DNA from 2 places in the Rossellomorea sp. KS-H15a genome. Region 1 is predicted to be linked to the other one. Evidence: riboswitches for the same ligand, from Rfam matches in the RefSeq annotation. Region 1 holds a riboswitch; the other holds the start of a gene.
What was found. Region 1 has a riboswitch for cobalamin ahead of M1J35_RS08815 (acyl-CoA thioesterase). Riboswitches for the same ligand answer to the same signal wherever they lie in the genome.
Positions count from the first base shown of each region.

Region 1 (8,111 bases):
ACGGTACAAGTAGAAAACGGGAGCTTCAAAGCCTCCCCCATACATGATCACCTTAAAATCGTCGTCGTGGAAAGACATAATCACACAGGCAACATTGGATTAGGCATCGTCAAGGGCTTCGGACTGAAGGATGGAGCCATCGCCACCACCATCGCCCATGATTCCCATAACATTGTGGCAACGGGGACCAATGACGGGGATATCCTGATGGCTGTGAAGGCACTGGAAAAAATGAACGGCGGCCTTGTCATGGTGAAGGACGGACGGACCATTGCCTCCCTTCCTTTAGCCATAGCAGGTTTAATGTTTGAAGGGGACTATGAAGACGTTGCAAGGGGAATTCATCAGTTGAAGGATACCTTCGTTGAAATGGGATTCTCCGGGGACTTTAATCCGTTCTTAACCCTCTCTTTCCTCACTCTGCCTGTGATCCCGGAATTGAAGCTGACGGATTTAGGATTGTTCGATGTGGGGGATTGCCGGCATATCGAGGTGAGTGTGGAAGGATGATACGTGGAGTTGGACGGTTTGGTTGTTTTTTGTTTGACTGTTGAATTCGGTGATGAGTTTGTCTGTTGAATATCCCGCAGTTTTCAGCAGCTGACATCCACTTCCAACACTAAAAGGTGCCAGGCACAGAATCTTCATTCCGTGCCTGGCACCTTTTTAAAATATCTTATTTACTTCCCTTCCCCGCTTCTTCAAACTCTTTTTCTTCCACTTCGTTTGAAGCTGCTGCTTCCTTGTCTCCTGACTCGGAAATGGCAGGCTGGTAATGCGTCGGTTGAGTCCTGTTTGCATACGACTTCAGTAATTCCCCAACATCGATGCCTGTCATTTCACGCAATGGCTCCTGCATGTCAAGCATCGTTCTTGTGATGCTTTTACCAAAGGAAGGAACTCCTTGACCATTACCTGAATCGATGATCTTGACTGAATCGATATTGTTCAGAGGCTGAGCGATCTTCTCTGCGAATATCGGCAGCATTTCAATGAGTTTCTCGGTGATGATGACATCTCCGTGTTTCTCCATGGCCTCAGCCAGGAGTTTACGGGATTCAGCTTCTGCTTTACCGCGTTCACGGATGACATCGGCTTCGGCCGACCCTTCTTCCCTGCGGATCTTCGCTTTTGCTTCCCCGTCGATTTCCGATTTTCGTGCTTCCGCTTCCGCCTTACGAGTCGTTTCGTAATAATCTGCATCTGCTTTCGTTTTACGGACTTTCGATTCTTCCGCCTCAAGCTTAACTGCGCGCTCACGTTCAAGGAATTGAAGGGTCAGCTCTTCTTCTTTTACTTCCTTGGCAAGTTTCGCTTTTTCAAGCTCATAGGACTGTTCGGACTTCGCTCTTGCGCGTTCGGTTTCTTCTTTGAAAGCAGCATCTTTGATGTCTTTTTCCTTTTTCGATTCTGCAATCGTGATTTGGCGTTTGTATTCTTCTTCTTTCGCTTCCTGGTCGGTTTGGGCACGGTGGATACGCGTTTCACGTTCTGTGTTCGCCTCAGCGATTTCAGCTTGTTTCCTCACCTCAGCGATACGCGGACGACCAAGATTTTCTAAGTATCCATTTTGTTCGTCAGCATCCCTTATGTCCGTCAAACCGAGTGACGTGATTTTGAAGCCCATCAGATCAAGCTGTTTCTGGGCGATTTCCGACACATCGGCATTGAATTTTTCACGGTTGCTGTTTATGTCTTCCACGGTCATTTTTGAAAGAATCGCGCGGAGGTTACTTCCCAGCACCTCGATGATTTCATCTTCAATTTCTTTTTGATCCTTACCGAGGAACTGCTCGGCGTAGTTTGCGATCCCGTTCAAGGTATCGGCAACCTTCACCATGGCCACGGCATCGGCCACGATCGGCACTCCTCCATTTGTGTACACTCTTGGTGTCGATAGTTTCAATTGGAATGATGTAAGGTTAACAGGAGTGGACGTCTGGAAACGTCTTAATCTGTATCCCCCCCCACGGATGATTTTCATGGAACGGCCTTCCTGGTCGGTGAAAATATTCGATTCCTTCTCAGGATCCCCCAGTTTCGGTCCGGTAATGATCAGTGCCTGGTTCGATTTCGCCGTACGATAGCGGAACCTCATCCAGAAGTAATAGGCGATCCCCACAATTGCTGCAATAACCAGAACAGGAATCAGGAAAACGAAAAATCCAATCACACTCAATGATCCTAGCATTCTGACAACCCCTCTCGACAATTTGTTTAAACCAGCATGCTGTCTGATTTAATTTTAAATAAAAGTGCTAGCTACACTACTATATACGGATCTGAATACGAAAAAGTTTCAATAAATTAGGCGAATCTCCTATTTTTATATAAATGGAGATCTATTTCTTCCCTTTTATCTTCTTTTCACAATAAATAATCATCAGGAAATGATCGTCTATGATAAAATAAAACCGTTCAACAATTTAATCATTGCTCATTGGTGGAAATGATTTCAGGTCATTTCCTTAAAAGGGAAGTTGGTGAAAATCCAACGCGGTCCCGCCACTGTAAAGCTGAGATTTCATATGTATCCACTGTTTCACTTTGAAATGGGAAGGAATTTGAAATCGGAGACGCTGAGCCAGGAGACCTGCCAATTGAGAAGAACACGAAAGTCCTACGGGAGATAGGAGGGTGTTGCGCAAATGAAACGTCACAAAGGAAATCATAGGTTCCTGGACGCTCGCTTGGAGTAACCGCATCTTCTTTTACAAAAAGGAAGATGCTTTTTTATTTCGTCAAAAAGGAAGCAGGGAGATGAAAATATGGAACAAGCTTTTTCAGTTGAGCGTTCACGAACCGTACAGACAAGATTGGTACTGCCCCCGGATACCAATCATATGCAAACCATCTTTGGAGGGAAAGTTCTATCATATATTGATGAAATCGCTGCACTGTCAGCCATGAAGCATTCGAGTTCTGTGGTGGTAACGGCTTCGATCGATTCGGTCGATTTCCTGTCATCCGCAACTGTCGGGGATGCACTCAGCCTAGAGGCGATTGTAACTTCCACGGGAAGGACTTCGATGGAGGTGTACGTAAAAGTTTTCTCTTCGAATCTATTGACAGGTATCAAAACCTTGACGACGGAATCATTCCTTACCATGGTTGCGGTGGATGAAAACGGTAAGCCGAAACCGGTGCCGAAAGTGATACCGGAAACAGAAGAGGAGAAGAGATTGTTCAAATCAGCTGTTCTGAGGAAGGAACATCGAAAAAACCGGGCATTGATAAAATAAGTTTTTGGGTATGAACAGCACGCTGTTCATACCCTTTTTCAACAATAAGTAGTGTCTTACCAGTAAAAGAAAACCGAGCAGATGATGACGGCGATCCAGGCTGCGGATGACCAAATTCCTGCCCGCATTAAATCCTTGTCGGTAAAATAACCGTACGAGTAGCTGATGAGATGAACCGGGGACTGGGTGACGAGAAAAAAGCCCGGGACACATGCCATAAACATCGGCATGGCAATTTGCATAGGTGATAAACCCGGGATGGTATGTCCGATCGTGATGCTGAGGGGGAGCATGATGGTCAAAAACCCCAGGATATTGACGAATACGATCCGAATGATACTGGTACATAAAATGAGGAGTAGGATAATCACCCAGGGTTGGCGGCCTGTAAGCAAAGCGTTCAATTCTTCAGCCATCCATTCAATCGTGCCTGTCTCGACCAACATCCCAGATACCATTAGAGTTGAGGCAAAAAAGAGCATCAGATCCCAATCAATTGATTCGCTCGCCTCATCCCATCTCCATACTCCTGCGACAGGGATGACGGTCATACATGCGCCCAGAAGGCCGATCTGAGGAATGGAATATCCATGCAGAGGCTGTGAAATCCACAGGATCAACGTTCCCACGATTATACTCATGATTTTTTTTTCGTTCATGCTCACCGGCCCAAGCTCACCGATTCTTTTTTCGATCAATGCCAATAACAGCTTTCGGTCAATCTTCTCAGGGGGAAAGATCATTAAGAATATTCCCCACAATATCACGATAAAAAGCAGCACCGGTATTCCAAAAATCAGGAACCATCTTATATAATTCAGATCGCTTGAAACGTCGCTCAGGATCCCGAAAGCGTAAATAGTGGAACTGGCCCCAGTCGCGACAAACGCCCCTGAAATGGCAGCAAGATAGGCAACCCCTATAAACAGCGACTTGCCCAGATAATGGACATCCGCTATTTTTCGCAGACTTTTCATCAGGCTGTCGAGTACCGATGATAACAGGCTGCCCTTCCCTACATTCGACGGTATCAGGACAGACAGGACAGTCATGAGCAGAAACGAAATGAAAATCAACGCTTTCCCCGACCCTCCAGAGAGCTTTAACGTATAAAGCGATACCCTGCTTGCCAGACCTGTTTTAATGAATGCAGCTGAGATAATGAATGTAGAAAACAAGAGCCAAACGATACCCGAACTGAAATAACTCAATGTCTGTTCATAACTGAAAAAATGAAACGAAATCAGCAGAATGAGTAGCAGCGAGCTGAATGCAAGTGGAAAGACTTTGCCTATCCAGAGGATCTGAATGATGATGAGTGCAGCGATAGCCTTCCATGTTTCATCCCACTCAAAAAATGGGAGAAAGAATAAGGCATATAATAGAAACGTGATAACCAGTAACAGTTGTTTTTTCATGACGATTACTCCCATCTTTCAATCAAAGGAAAAAGCCACCGGCGATGGGGTGACTTTTCCTTTTCATCAATAACTGTCAGTGAATGATCGTTGAATCCTGCTTATTACCTAGGGCATATCGGGCAGCTGAAGAACCGGCTGTTTCCCATAAACAGTCCCCGACATCAATCCTGACCCTTCAGAATAATTGTGATAAAATATCCCTCTTCCTTACATGTCTTTTGAAATAGGGTCGACAGGATTCTTCTCTTTCTTTTTAAATGCTTTGATCAGCAATGGATAAAACAGTGATAACAGCGTCAATATAGCCAGGGCGATGGCAATCGGTGTATCAAAGAAGATACCGAGGCTGCCATTTGACGAAAGAACGGCCATCCTGAAGTTCTGCTCCATATCTGCTCCGACGATCAATGCCAGAACAAGCGGGGCAATCGGAAAATCCATGACTTTCAGAAATAAACCGAATACTCCAAAAATTAATAACAGGAAGAAATCCACTGCACTGTAACTGAGCGTGTAGGTTCCGATAAATGCAAGAATCACAATGACCGGATACAACACTTTTGCAGGCGTATCCAGTATTTTCACTAACAGACCGACAAGCAGAATATTAATAATAACAAGGGCTATATTCCCGATAAACATACTATTGATCAGCGTCCATACCGTATTGGGATCATTCTCAAACAAAAGCGGTCCAGGTTTCATCCCAAGCATTACCAGGGCTCCAAGCATGACAGCAGTTGTCCCCGAACCTGGGATACCCATCGTCAACAGCGGGATCATCGCCCCGACAGAGGCTGCATTATTAGCAGATTCAGGTGCTGCAAGCCCTTCTACTGCACCCTTCCCGAATTCTTCAGGATGTTTGGAAATTTGCTTCTCTGTTGAGTAGCTGATCATGGATGCGATCGATCCCCCGGCTCCCGGAAGGACACCAACCACAAATCCAAGTGGTCCGCTTCTTAAAATCGGCCATAATGAGCGTTTCCACTGCTTTTTCGTAAACCAGATCTTACCGACTTTCTTTTTCTCTTTTTTCTCCTGATCGATCGTCAAATAATTGTAAAGGACTTCCCCGACTGCATATACACCGATGATCACGATTAGAAAATCGATTCCTTCACTTAAATGCGAGCTTCCGAAGGTGAATCGATAGACGCCGCTCTGAGTATCAATGCCCACCGTACTGAGCATCAGCCCAAGGAACATCGCGATGAAGCCCTTCACCATTTTCCCTACCGATAAAGCAACAATCGCCGAAAGAGTCAGCAGCATTAATAAAAAGTATTCAGCAGGACCGAATTTCAGGGCAAAGCTTGCAAGCGGCTCGGCAAGGAAGATAAATCCGATGACGGCCATCATCCCGCCGATGAAAGACGCGACTGCCGATATGGCCATGGCCTGTCCTGCCTCACCCTTCTGAGCCATCGGATACCCGTCGAATGTGGCAGCAATGGCTGAACCGTCACCTGGTGTATTTAATAGAATCGAACTCCTCGACCCACCATACATCGCCCCGTAATAGATGGCAGCCATCAGTATGATGGCACTGACGGGCTCCATGCCAAATGTAATCGGGATTAAGACGGCCACGGCTGTTGCCGGTCCCAGTCCGGGGAGCATGCCGACGATCGTCCCAAGAAATCCTCCGATGACAACCCACATTATATTTATTGGTTCCAATGCAGTCGTTAATCCCTGCATAAAGTTGCTAAAATCCATCTAGTGCACCTCCTATGGAAGACTGACTCCTAATAAAATGCTGAATGCATACCATGATAGAAAAGAAAAACTGATCGCCACCAACACGTTGACGACAATTTTTTTTCCGTTGACCGTAAATAATAAAGCGCCCAAAAATAATATAGTAGAAAATAAGAATCCAATCCGTTCAAATATGAACGCATAAACAGCTCCGTATAAAACAGTCAGGGCAATCAATTTCGGTGTTCTCCCTTTTAGCATGAGCTTTATTTCTTCATTATGGATATGCAGGCTCTTCCACTCCTGAAATAAGTAAACCGCACTGAATACCAGCATGAATACACTTAAACCGACAGGAAAATAGAGCGGACCGTTTGGATTCCCGAGATTTGCCTTGGGCAAATTGATGGATGCTATTAAAAAAAAGAAGCTTAAAAGAATTAAAAAAATCGGCATCCCGAGTTTGATTGCTCTCATGCACTTCAACCTCCTTTAAGAGAGTAGACCGGTGGGCGACACTCATTCGTCTCCCAACCGTCACTTACTTTACTTTTTCAACCCGGAGTTCTCCACTAGATCGGAATATAATTTTTCCTGTTCCTTCATGAATTCCTTTGTTTCCTTGCTGTCCTTATAAAAATCATCCCAGTCATTGTTTTCAAGCATCTTCTTCCATTCATCCGTTTTGACCATTTCGCCGATTTTTTCATCCCAATAGGCGATTTCATCTTCTGTCATATCCCCAGGACCCATGATGCCTCTCCAGTGAGGGAACACCATGTCCACTCCTTCTTCCGTCCAGGTTGGAACGTCATCCAGCCCTTCAAGCCTTTTTTCAGAGGATACCGCAAGAATTTTAAGCTTCCCTGCCAAGTGTTGCTCTTTCACTTCTGAAAGGGAAGTCGTTACTGCATCCACATGTCCCCCGAGCAGTGCCGTCACGACGTCGCCGCCGCCTTCATAGACAAGAAAGTCAAGATTAGTAGGATCGATCCCCTTCTCACTTGCGGCCTGTACAATCGACAGGTGGTCATCGTTCCCAAGTCCAGGACCGACCCCTATTTTAATTGATTTAGGGTCTTTCTTCATTTGTTCCAGCAATTCATTTGCCGTTTCATACTTTGAATCCACAGGGACTGTAAGAGCTTGCCACTCTGTTGCCAGTGTCGCAATCGGCGTAAATTGTTCGTAGGATAGATCGCTTTGTCCCAATAATTTATTTGTCAGTACCAGACTTGAATTGATTGCAAGATGATGGGCATCCTTCTTCTCAAGATACTTCCATCCCGCTTCTCCGCCTCCGCCCGGTTTGTTGATGACATTGATGTTTTTATCCACAATGTCGTTGTCACGCAAAACCTTCTGGACAGAACGAGCTGTTAAATCCCAGCCTCCGCCCGGAGAAGCCGGTGCAATGATTTCAATATTCTTTGACGGAAATTCCTTATCTCCCGAAGCAGAGCTGGAACAAGCTGTCATTAACGTCATTACACAAATAATCAATACGAAGCCAAACCTTTTCATTTTTTCTGCACCCCTTTTATCTTGTTTGTACTCACCAGAAACATCCCCTGTTAAAACGGTGAAATACGTTAATTTAATCCTAGTTGCCGAATGAGTTTATGTAAACGTTTCCAAAATATTATGTTTTAAAAAACTTGTGGGGATTTTGTTCATTTTGTTCACCGGTTTCTGGCCTTCTGCAAATAAAGAAGTCTGCCACATCGATTTAAGTGATCACTTA
Region 1 is NZ_CP096886.1:1,717,745-1,725,855, reverse strand. It holds gene ade (adenine deaminase) at 1-510, shown strand, start outside; gene M1J35_RS08820 (flotillin family protein) at 677-2,191, opposite strand; cobalamin riboswitch at 2,425-2,616, shown strand; gene M1J35_RS08815 (acyl-CoA thioesterase) at 2,769-3,242, shown strand; gene M1J35_RS08810 (SLC13 family permease) at 3,299-4,660, opposite strand; gene M1J35_RS08805 (tripartite tricarboxylate transporter permease) at 4,871-6,385, opposite strand; gene M1J35_RS08800 (tripartite tricarboxylate transporter TctB family protein) at 6,398-6,844, opposite strand; gene M1J35_RS08795 (tripartite tricarboxylate transporter substrate binding protein) at 6,914-7,891, opposite strand.

Region 2 (8,111 bases), 390 kb from region 1:
CGCCATAAGAAGGCGGCTTTCTGACTTGTGTTAGATTTTCACATCAATTTTAGCGTTTTTCTTTAAATCTTCAACATGTTGAACAAGCTTTTCTTGCTTCTTCTGTTGTTCCAGCTGAGTCTTGATCTGTGGTTTTACATCTTCAAACTTCGGAGCATCCTTTGCTTGGTCCTGTCCTTGTTGACTTGCATATTGATCATAAAACTTCTTCATTTCATCTTCTGTTACTTCGTCGACTTTGATTTCTTTTTCAACGTAGTTGGTGTACTTAATATTTTCAGCAATCTGAGTTTTCAGCTCATCCATGGTAAATCCGGCTTTCTTCATGGCATCTTCGAATTGCTTTTCATCTTTATATTGCTTTTTCACTTCGTCGAGTTGCTTATTGATTTCATCATCCGTCGCTTTATAGCCTTTTTCCTCGGCCTGTTGCATAAGGAGTGTTTGACCGACTATGCTGTCGATGGTTTGATCTTTGATTTTTTTAACAGCATCTTTACTTGTCGGGTCCTGTCCCATTTGTTGATACTGCATCTGTGATTGAGTCAACACATTGTTGAAATCTTCACCTTTGATTTTTTCGTCGTTGACGATGGCGACGATCTTATCTTTTTCCACCTTTTGTTCATCCATTTTCTTTTGCATTTCTTCCATCTTTTTCGCTTGCTCTTCTTGAGCCTTTTTGTCAGAAGCCTCTGTTTTTGGTTTATCGTCAGCTTTTTGGCTCTCCTCATTCGAACCGCAAGCGGCTAATCCAATTGTTAATAATCCTACTAGTAAAGTCGTTAATAGTTTCTTCATAATAGACTCCTTTCAGAACTAAGGTGTGATTCTAAAAAAAATCACTTAATGGGCATTGTAAATGAAAAACCTGCAAAAAGAAAGTATTTAGGTTAAAATATATTGATTGTAATCTGGATGAAACACAGAGTATAAAGCATATTCTCCTTCCGTACATTGATATATAGGGAATACAATTACTACTAAAGTGATAAAGCAGGAGGAATATTACATAGATACGTTCAAAAAAAGAGGTTGTTTAAATCGAGTCTTTCTCCATTTAAACAACCTATCAAAAATATTGGGGACCAAAGAATACTGTCAAACAACCTTCTATTTGGATTATAGAGATGGTCTTCATATCCCTCAACCCACATATATGTAAACGTAGACGGACTACTGTCCGTTTGGAAGCACTATTCCATCATCTTCTTTCCTTTTCAGGGAAAATAATAATTATAAGCATAATCCAGACTAATTTTAGATAAGGTTTCGAAAATTTGAATTAGCGAGTAGTAGTTGATTTCCGCTGCAGGTGCTCGCTTTCCGCGGGGCGTGAGTTGAGCCTCCTCGGGCTTTTGCCCTGCGGGGTCTCAAGATCCAGCTACGGTGGCTAGCCCCTCGAGGTCATAAGCTAAATGGTCCAAGAAGTCACAAGGACGCCTTCTTAGCCCATTCATCTTATGCTTGTCGGGGCTGAGCAAGCCACCTCCGCTTTTCAAGCTTTCCCGCTATTCCCGTCGGAGTCGAGCACCTTCCGCTCCAATCAATACATTAAGATGGTCTTTTAACCTTTTGTAATAATTGTATACCCCTTCAAATCCATTCAAAAGCGAAAACCACTGATTAATAAGAGAAATATATGCTATTTATTGTACGTAGGGTTTCGAAAATCTTTGAGCTCAGTCTCCAATAGCTTAAATAGAGGGTGAGGGGAACTGCGTAGACTCCTACGGAAAAACGGGCGTGTCGAGACCCCGGAAGCGAACTGTGCTGAGGAGGCTCGACCGAACGTCCGTGGAAAGCGAAGCAGTTCCCCTCACCCTAAAGCTCATCCTCGTTGACAGAGCTACAGAACTTAGTAATTGAATAATTTACACCAATCTCTGCGGAGAGAGCAAAAATAAAAATGAAAAGATTACTTGTAAATCTATTTTGAATCATATATGATAGTTAAGGACACAACATTTGGTGTCTGTTTTTATTTTAATAACTATATATTGATTATAACCTGTAAATAAGGTGTCTGATGAGACTTAAAAGGGAATCCGGTGAGAATCCGGAGCTGTCCCCGCAACTGTATGTGCTGACGAAATAAGGAACTGCCACTGTCGTATCGATGGGAAGGCCTTAGAGTAGGGTGAAGCGCGAGTCAGGAGACCTGCCTTATTTAACACGTGTTATCTTCTTCGGGAATTGGGAGGATAAAGCGAGGATTACAATAGGCGTCAGGTCTATTTATATCTCCGTATTGTTTAAAGCCCGTCCTTCCTGAAGGATGGGCTTTTTTTGACTCCTTCCCACATTAAGAAACGGGAGGAATGAATCATGACATTCACAATGGTAAAACAAAAAGAAGTGGAAGGCATTCTCCACAGCCTTAGCAGACAGTTTCCCAACCTGGATTTCACAGATTTCGATAAGAAAATCACCATGTATGCAAATCAGCAGGAGGAATGGACCAGTGAACAGCTTCATCATTTCATGATCCTGACAGCGATCGAACGTATCACCGCACTCGAACCGGATTGGACCTATGTGGCTGCATCCTTGTACATCAAGGATTTATATGAGGGCATATCATTTTCAAGGGGGAAATCAGAAGAGAATCTATCCGGCTCATTTTATGAAATGGTCAAAGAATTAACTGAAGCTCACCTTTATTCCCCGTCACTACTGGATTCATATAGCAAGGAAGAAGTGGATTACTTAGGTTCCATTCTGGATTTCGACAGGGATCAACTATTTACTTACATAGGGATCGTTACGCTGGCTGAGAGGTATTTAACAAAGTCCCATAATGGAAAAGTGCTGGAGCTTCCTCAAGAGCGATTTATGGTCATCAGTATGACGTTATGCATGAATGAGGAAAAGGAAAAAAGAATGTCATTGATTGAAGAAGCGTATTGGGCACTATCCAATCTGTATATGACCGTGGCAACCCCTACTTTTGCAAATGCAGGAAAAAGCCATGGCCAGCTATCCAGCTGTTTCATTGATACGGTTGAGGATGACTTAAGGAGCATTTATGACAGTAATACTGACGTTTCCACTCTTAGCAAGAATGGAGGGGGCCTTGGAATTTATTTAGGGAAGGTCCGCAGCAGGGGAAGTGATATAAAGGGCTTTAAAGGAGTGAGCTCCGGGGTCATACCGTGGATGAAACAACTGAATAATACGGCGGTATCCGTCGATCAACTGGGTCAGCGCCAAGGGGCGATCGCCGTTTATTTGGATGTATGGCATAAAGATATCTTCCCATTTTTGGATACGCGGTTGAACAATGGGGACGAAAGGCAGAGGACCCATGATCTTTTCACGGGAGTCTCCTTACCGGATCTGTTTATGGAACAGGTGGAGAAGAGGGAAGAGTGGTATTTATTCGACCCTCATGAAGTGAAAGGAGTCATGGGCTTTTCCCTTGAAGACTTCTATGACGAAACATCCGGTGCTGGTACTTTTCGTGAGAAGTACTGGGAATGTGTCGCTCACCCCACCCTTTCTCGGGAAGTGGTGCCTGCCATTGAAATCTTCAAGCGCATCATGATTTCTCAGCTCGAAACGGGGACTCCGTATATGTTTTACCGTGATACCGTTAACCGTATGAATGCCAATCCACATAAAGGGATGATCTATTGCAGTAACCTGTGTACCGAAATCGCTCAGAATATGAGTGCGACTGTGATGGAAGAAGAGGTGATACAAGATGGGAAGATCGTCACATATAAGTCTCCGGGAGATTATGTCGTTTGCAATCTCGCGTCCATTTCTTTAGCCAAGACCATCCTGGATGATGAGCTTGAGAGAGTGGTGGCGATAGGCGTAAGACTGCTGGATAATGTGATTGACTTAAATGACCTTCCCGTCCTGCAGGCCCAGATCACCAATCAGCGGTACAGGGGGATCGGATTAGGGACATTCGGATGGCATCATCTCCTTGCCCTGAAGGGATTGAAGTGGGAAAGCAGTCAGGCGGTCGACTATTGTGATTCCCTTTATGAAGAGATTGCTTATTACACGATAAACGCAAGCCATGAACTGGCAAAAGAAAAAGGAAGCTATCCTTATTTCGAGGATTCGGACTGGGCGACGGGAGAATATTTTCTGAAGCGGGACTATTCAAGTGAAAGATGGATTGAATTGAAGGATGGGATTAAAGACAAAGGGATCCGCAATGGGTACTTAATGGCGGTAGCCCCCAATTCCTCAACCTCGATCATTGCGGGGTCCTCTGCGAGCATCGATCCGATATTCAGGCTCCAGTATTCAGAAGAAAAGAAAGATTACAAGATTCCAGTGACCGCTCCTGATCTGTCTCCGGAAACGACCTGGTATTACAAGACCGCTTATCAAGTGGATCAACATTGGAGTGTGGAACAGAACGAAAAGAGGCAGAGACATATCGATCAGGGGATTTCATTTAATCTGTATGTGCGTAATGACATCAAGGCTAAAGATTTACTGGATCTTCACCTGGACGCATGGAAGTCCGGATTGAAAACCACTTATTATGTAAGGTCTACGTCCGTATCCAATTTTGAAGAATGCGAAAGCTGTCATAGCTAGGGAGGAAGAGGGAAAATGGAAGAATTGAAACAGCGGGTACTGATTGACTCAATGGCCCCAAATAAATCGACGGGTATCGTAAACGGGAAAAGTTCCAATATATTAAACTGGGATGATGTGCGGTATCCCTGGGCCTACCCAAAATATAAAAGAATGCTAGGGAATTTCTGGACTCCATTTGAAATCAATATGGCAAAAGATATCAAGCAGTTCCCTACTTTGCCTGAGAACGAGCAGGAATCCTTTCTTAAGATCATAGGTCTCCTGGCGCTTCTTGACAGCGTTCAAACCGACTATGCGGGTAAAGTGGCAGATTATCTGACGGATTCGAGCCTAAACGCCCTGATGATCATCCTGGCACAGCAAGAAGTCGTACATAACCATTCCTACAGCTATGTGTTATCGAGCATTGTGTCGAAAAGAGAGCAAAATGAAGTGTTTGACTTTTGGAAGAACGATCCCATTCTGTTAAAAAGGAATGAATTTATCACAAATGGCTATAAAGGATTTGTGGAATCACCGACTGTTCAGAATCTATTAAAGTCAATCATTTATGATGTCATCCTGGAAGGATTATTCTTCTATTCAGGATTTGCTTTTTTCTATCATTTAGCAAGAAGCCAAAAGATGGTCGCAACGAGCACGATGATCAATTATATCAATCGTGACGAACAGCTCCATGTCGGATTGTTTGAAAAGATATTTAAAGAAGTTTTGAATGAAAATCCCTCTTATGAGACGGAAGAGCTGCGTACGTTCGGGATGGAAACATTTAAACAGGCAGCGCTCCTCGAAATGGAATGGGGGAGGGAGATCATTGGATCCCATGTGGAAGGGCTTCTGATGAGTGATGTAGAGGATTATATTAAATTCATGGCCAATAAAAGATCGAAGCAATTAGGTTTTGACGAACCATTCGAGGGGTACAGAACGAATCCGCTCAAATGGATCATAGCGTATCAGGAAGTGGATAGGGGAAAGACCGATTTCTTTGAACAAAAATCGAGGCAATATACGAAAACATCGGATGCCAATGGATTTGATGAGCTATAAAGGAATCATAATAAAAAGCGAGTCGGCATGACTCGCTTTTTGTTATCTCTTTTCAATAAAAGGACCATAATCCCTTCTTTTATGTTGAACGGCCACCCATTTCACCGTCGTGAATTCTTCGAGTGCCCATTCCCCGTTGAAGCGTCCGAGTCCTGAATCTTTCTCACCGCCGAATGGCATATGGGGCTCGTCATTCACCGGTTCGTCATTGATATGAATCATCCCGGTTTCCACTTGATGAGCCACATTCGTCGCTCTCTCAATGGATGAAGAATGGACTGCTCCGCTTAAGCCATAAGGATGTTCGTTAGCTAGCCCTACAACTTCTTCTTCGGAATCGAATGGTATGATGGCTGCCACTGGTCCGAAAATTTCATTCTTTGCAATCGGCATTGAATTTGTCACATGGGTCAGAACGGTCGGATATAATAAGTTCTTTTCTGCATTTCCTCCTAGGGCCACTTCAGCCCCCATTTCCTTGCTGCTTTCAATATCTTTCAATATCCGGTCTACTTGATTTTGATCGATCAATGGACCGATTTGTGTCTTTTTGTCCGAGGGATCTCCAACATGTAATTCTTTTACCCTGGAAACGAAGGCATCCACAAATTTTTCATACATCCCTTTTTGAACCATGATCCGGTTGATGCTCATGCAAATTTGACCCTGGTGATAGAATTTACCGAAAAGGGCTGATTCAACAGCCTGATCGAGGTCTGCATCATCAAGTACGATAAAGACATTATTGCCACCGAGCTCTAAAGCCGTTTTCTTAAGATTTTTCCCTGCAAGTTCCCCGATGCGGCGTCCCACTTCCGTAGATCCTGTAAAGGAAATCAAGCGGGGGATGGGGTGGGTCACGATATCATCCCCGATTTCTGACCCTTTTCCTACTACAACATTAAGAAGTCCTTTGGGAAGTCCGGCTTCTTCAAATATACTTGCAAATAATAACCCGCCAGTCACAGGGGTATGTGTAGCTGGCTTAACGACAACCCCGTTTCCGGTAGCCAAAGCAGTCGCAATGGAGCGGACAGCCAGATGGAAGGGGAAATTCCATGGGCTGATGATGCCGACGACTCCAAGTGGTGCCCTGTATACCCTGTTTTCCTTACCGGGAATTTGGGAAGGCAGGATTTTCCCTTCCATCCTATAGGGATACGTTGCAGCTTCCTTCATGCTATTAATGGAGACGGTCACTTCCCCTGCAGCTTTCATATACGTACTGCCTGACTCCTTGATGAGCCATTCAATGATTAAATCCTTATTTTCTTCAACAACAGAGACCGCCTTTTCCATAATGGCTCTCTTGGTTTGAGGAAGCTCATTTGCCCAGGATTTTTGGGCTTCCTGTGCTGATTGATACGCTTTATCGAGATCTTCTTTACTGGCAGCTTTAATGGATCCGATTTCAGAATGATCAAAAGGATTCTGATTCGGTATTGTCTTTTCACTGCTTCCATCAAGCCATTCACCATTGATGAAAAGTTTATCAAATTGTGTATTCATAAAATCCATTTCCTCCTTGTTGTTTACATATCCTGCTGGGTAGGGCGTACAATGATTTCATTGACATCTACATGATCAGGCTGCTCCACGGCATAAGAAATCGCTTTGGCGATATTTTCACTGTCCAGTGGCTTCATATCCCGATCCTTGAAAGCGGCTAAAATATCTTCGTCTGTAATGGTCTCAGTCAGTTCTGTCGCAACTGCCCCGGGACAAATAATCGTTGTACGAATGTTATGTGATGCATTCATTTCCTGTCTCAAGCCTTCTGTAATCGCCCTAACAGCATATTTGGTTCCACTGTAGACAGAACTGCCAGGCATCACTTTATGTCCGGCTACGGATGAAATGTTAATGATATGTCCTGACTTCTGATCTTCCATATAAGGAAGAACCGCGGATATCCCATAGAGTACCCCTTTAATATTGACGTCAACCATCTGATCCCATTCTTTGATTTTTCGTTTATTTATCAGTGAGAGGGGCATGAGGCCTGCATTATTGACCAATACATCAATCCGTCCGGCTTCTTCTACCGTTTTCTTTGCAAGTTGTTCCATTTCTTCGACGTTCGTCACGTCTGTGACTTGATAAAAGGCCGTTCCGCCCATTTGCTCTATTTCATCCTTCAATTCCTTCAATCGTTCTTCCCGTCTCGCTGCAAGCATCACCGTGATATTCTTTGACGCCAATTCCTTTGCTGTTGCCTGACCGATCCCACTGCTCGCTCCCGTAATGATCGCTACCTTCTTTGAACTCATACTCCTTCGTCCTCCTTAAAAGTCATTAACCTTATTTACCTCTTTATTGTTTACACGATTCATGGAGGATTCAAACAATGTAGAGAGAGTTGAGAAATTTTTTGCTACCTTTTTCCAGAGAGACTTGTTTTTGAGATAGTGTCTACGTATGCTCTGTCAACCAATATGTGTGCTGGATGGTGAGGGGAACTGCTCCGCTTTCCGCGGACGAACGGCCGAGCC
Region 2 is NZ_CP096886.1:2,109,075-2,117,185, forward strand. It holds gene M1J35_RS10865 (SurA N-terminal domain-containing protein) at 31-801, opposite strand; cobalamin riboswitch at 2,004-2,184, shown strand; gene M1J35_RS10870 (ribonucleoside-diphosphate reductase subunit alpha) at 2,329-4,566, shown strand; gene M1J35_RS10875 (ribonucleotide-diphosphate reductase subunit beta) at 4,582-5,619, shown strand; gene M1J35_RS10880 (aldehyde dehydrogenase family protein) at 5,662-7,128, opposite strand; gene M1J35_RS10885 (SDR family oxidoreductase) at 7,152-7,889, opposite strand.
Region 2: another riboswitch for cobalamin. It lies ahead of M1J35_RS10870 (ribonucleoside-diphosphate reductase subunit alpha); the one in region 1 lies ahead of M1J35_RS08815 (acyl-CoA thioesterase).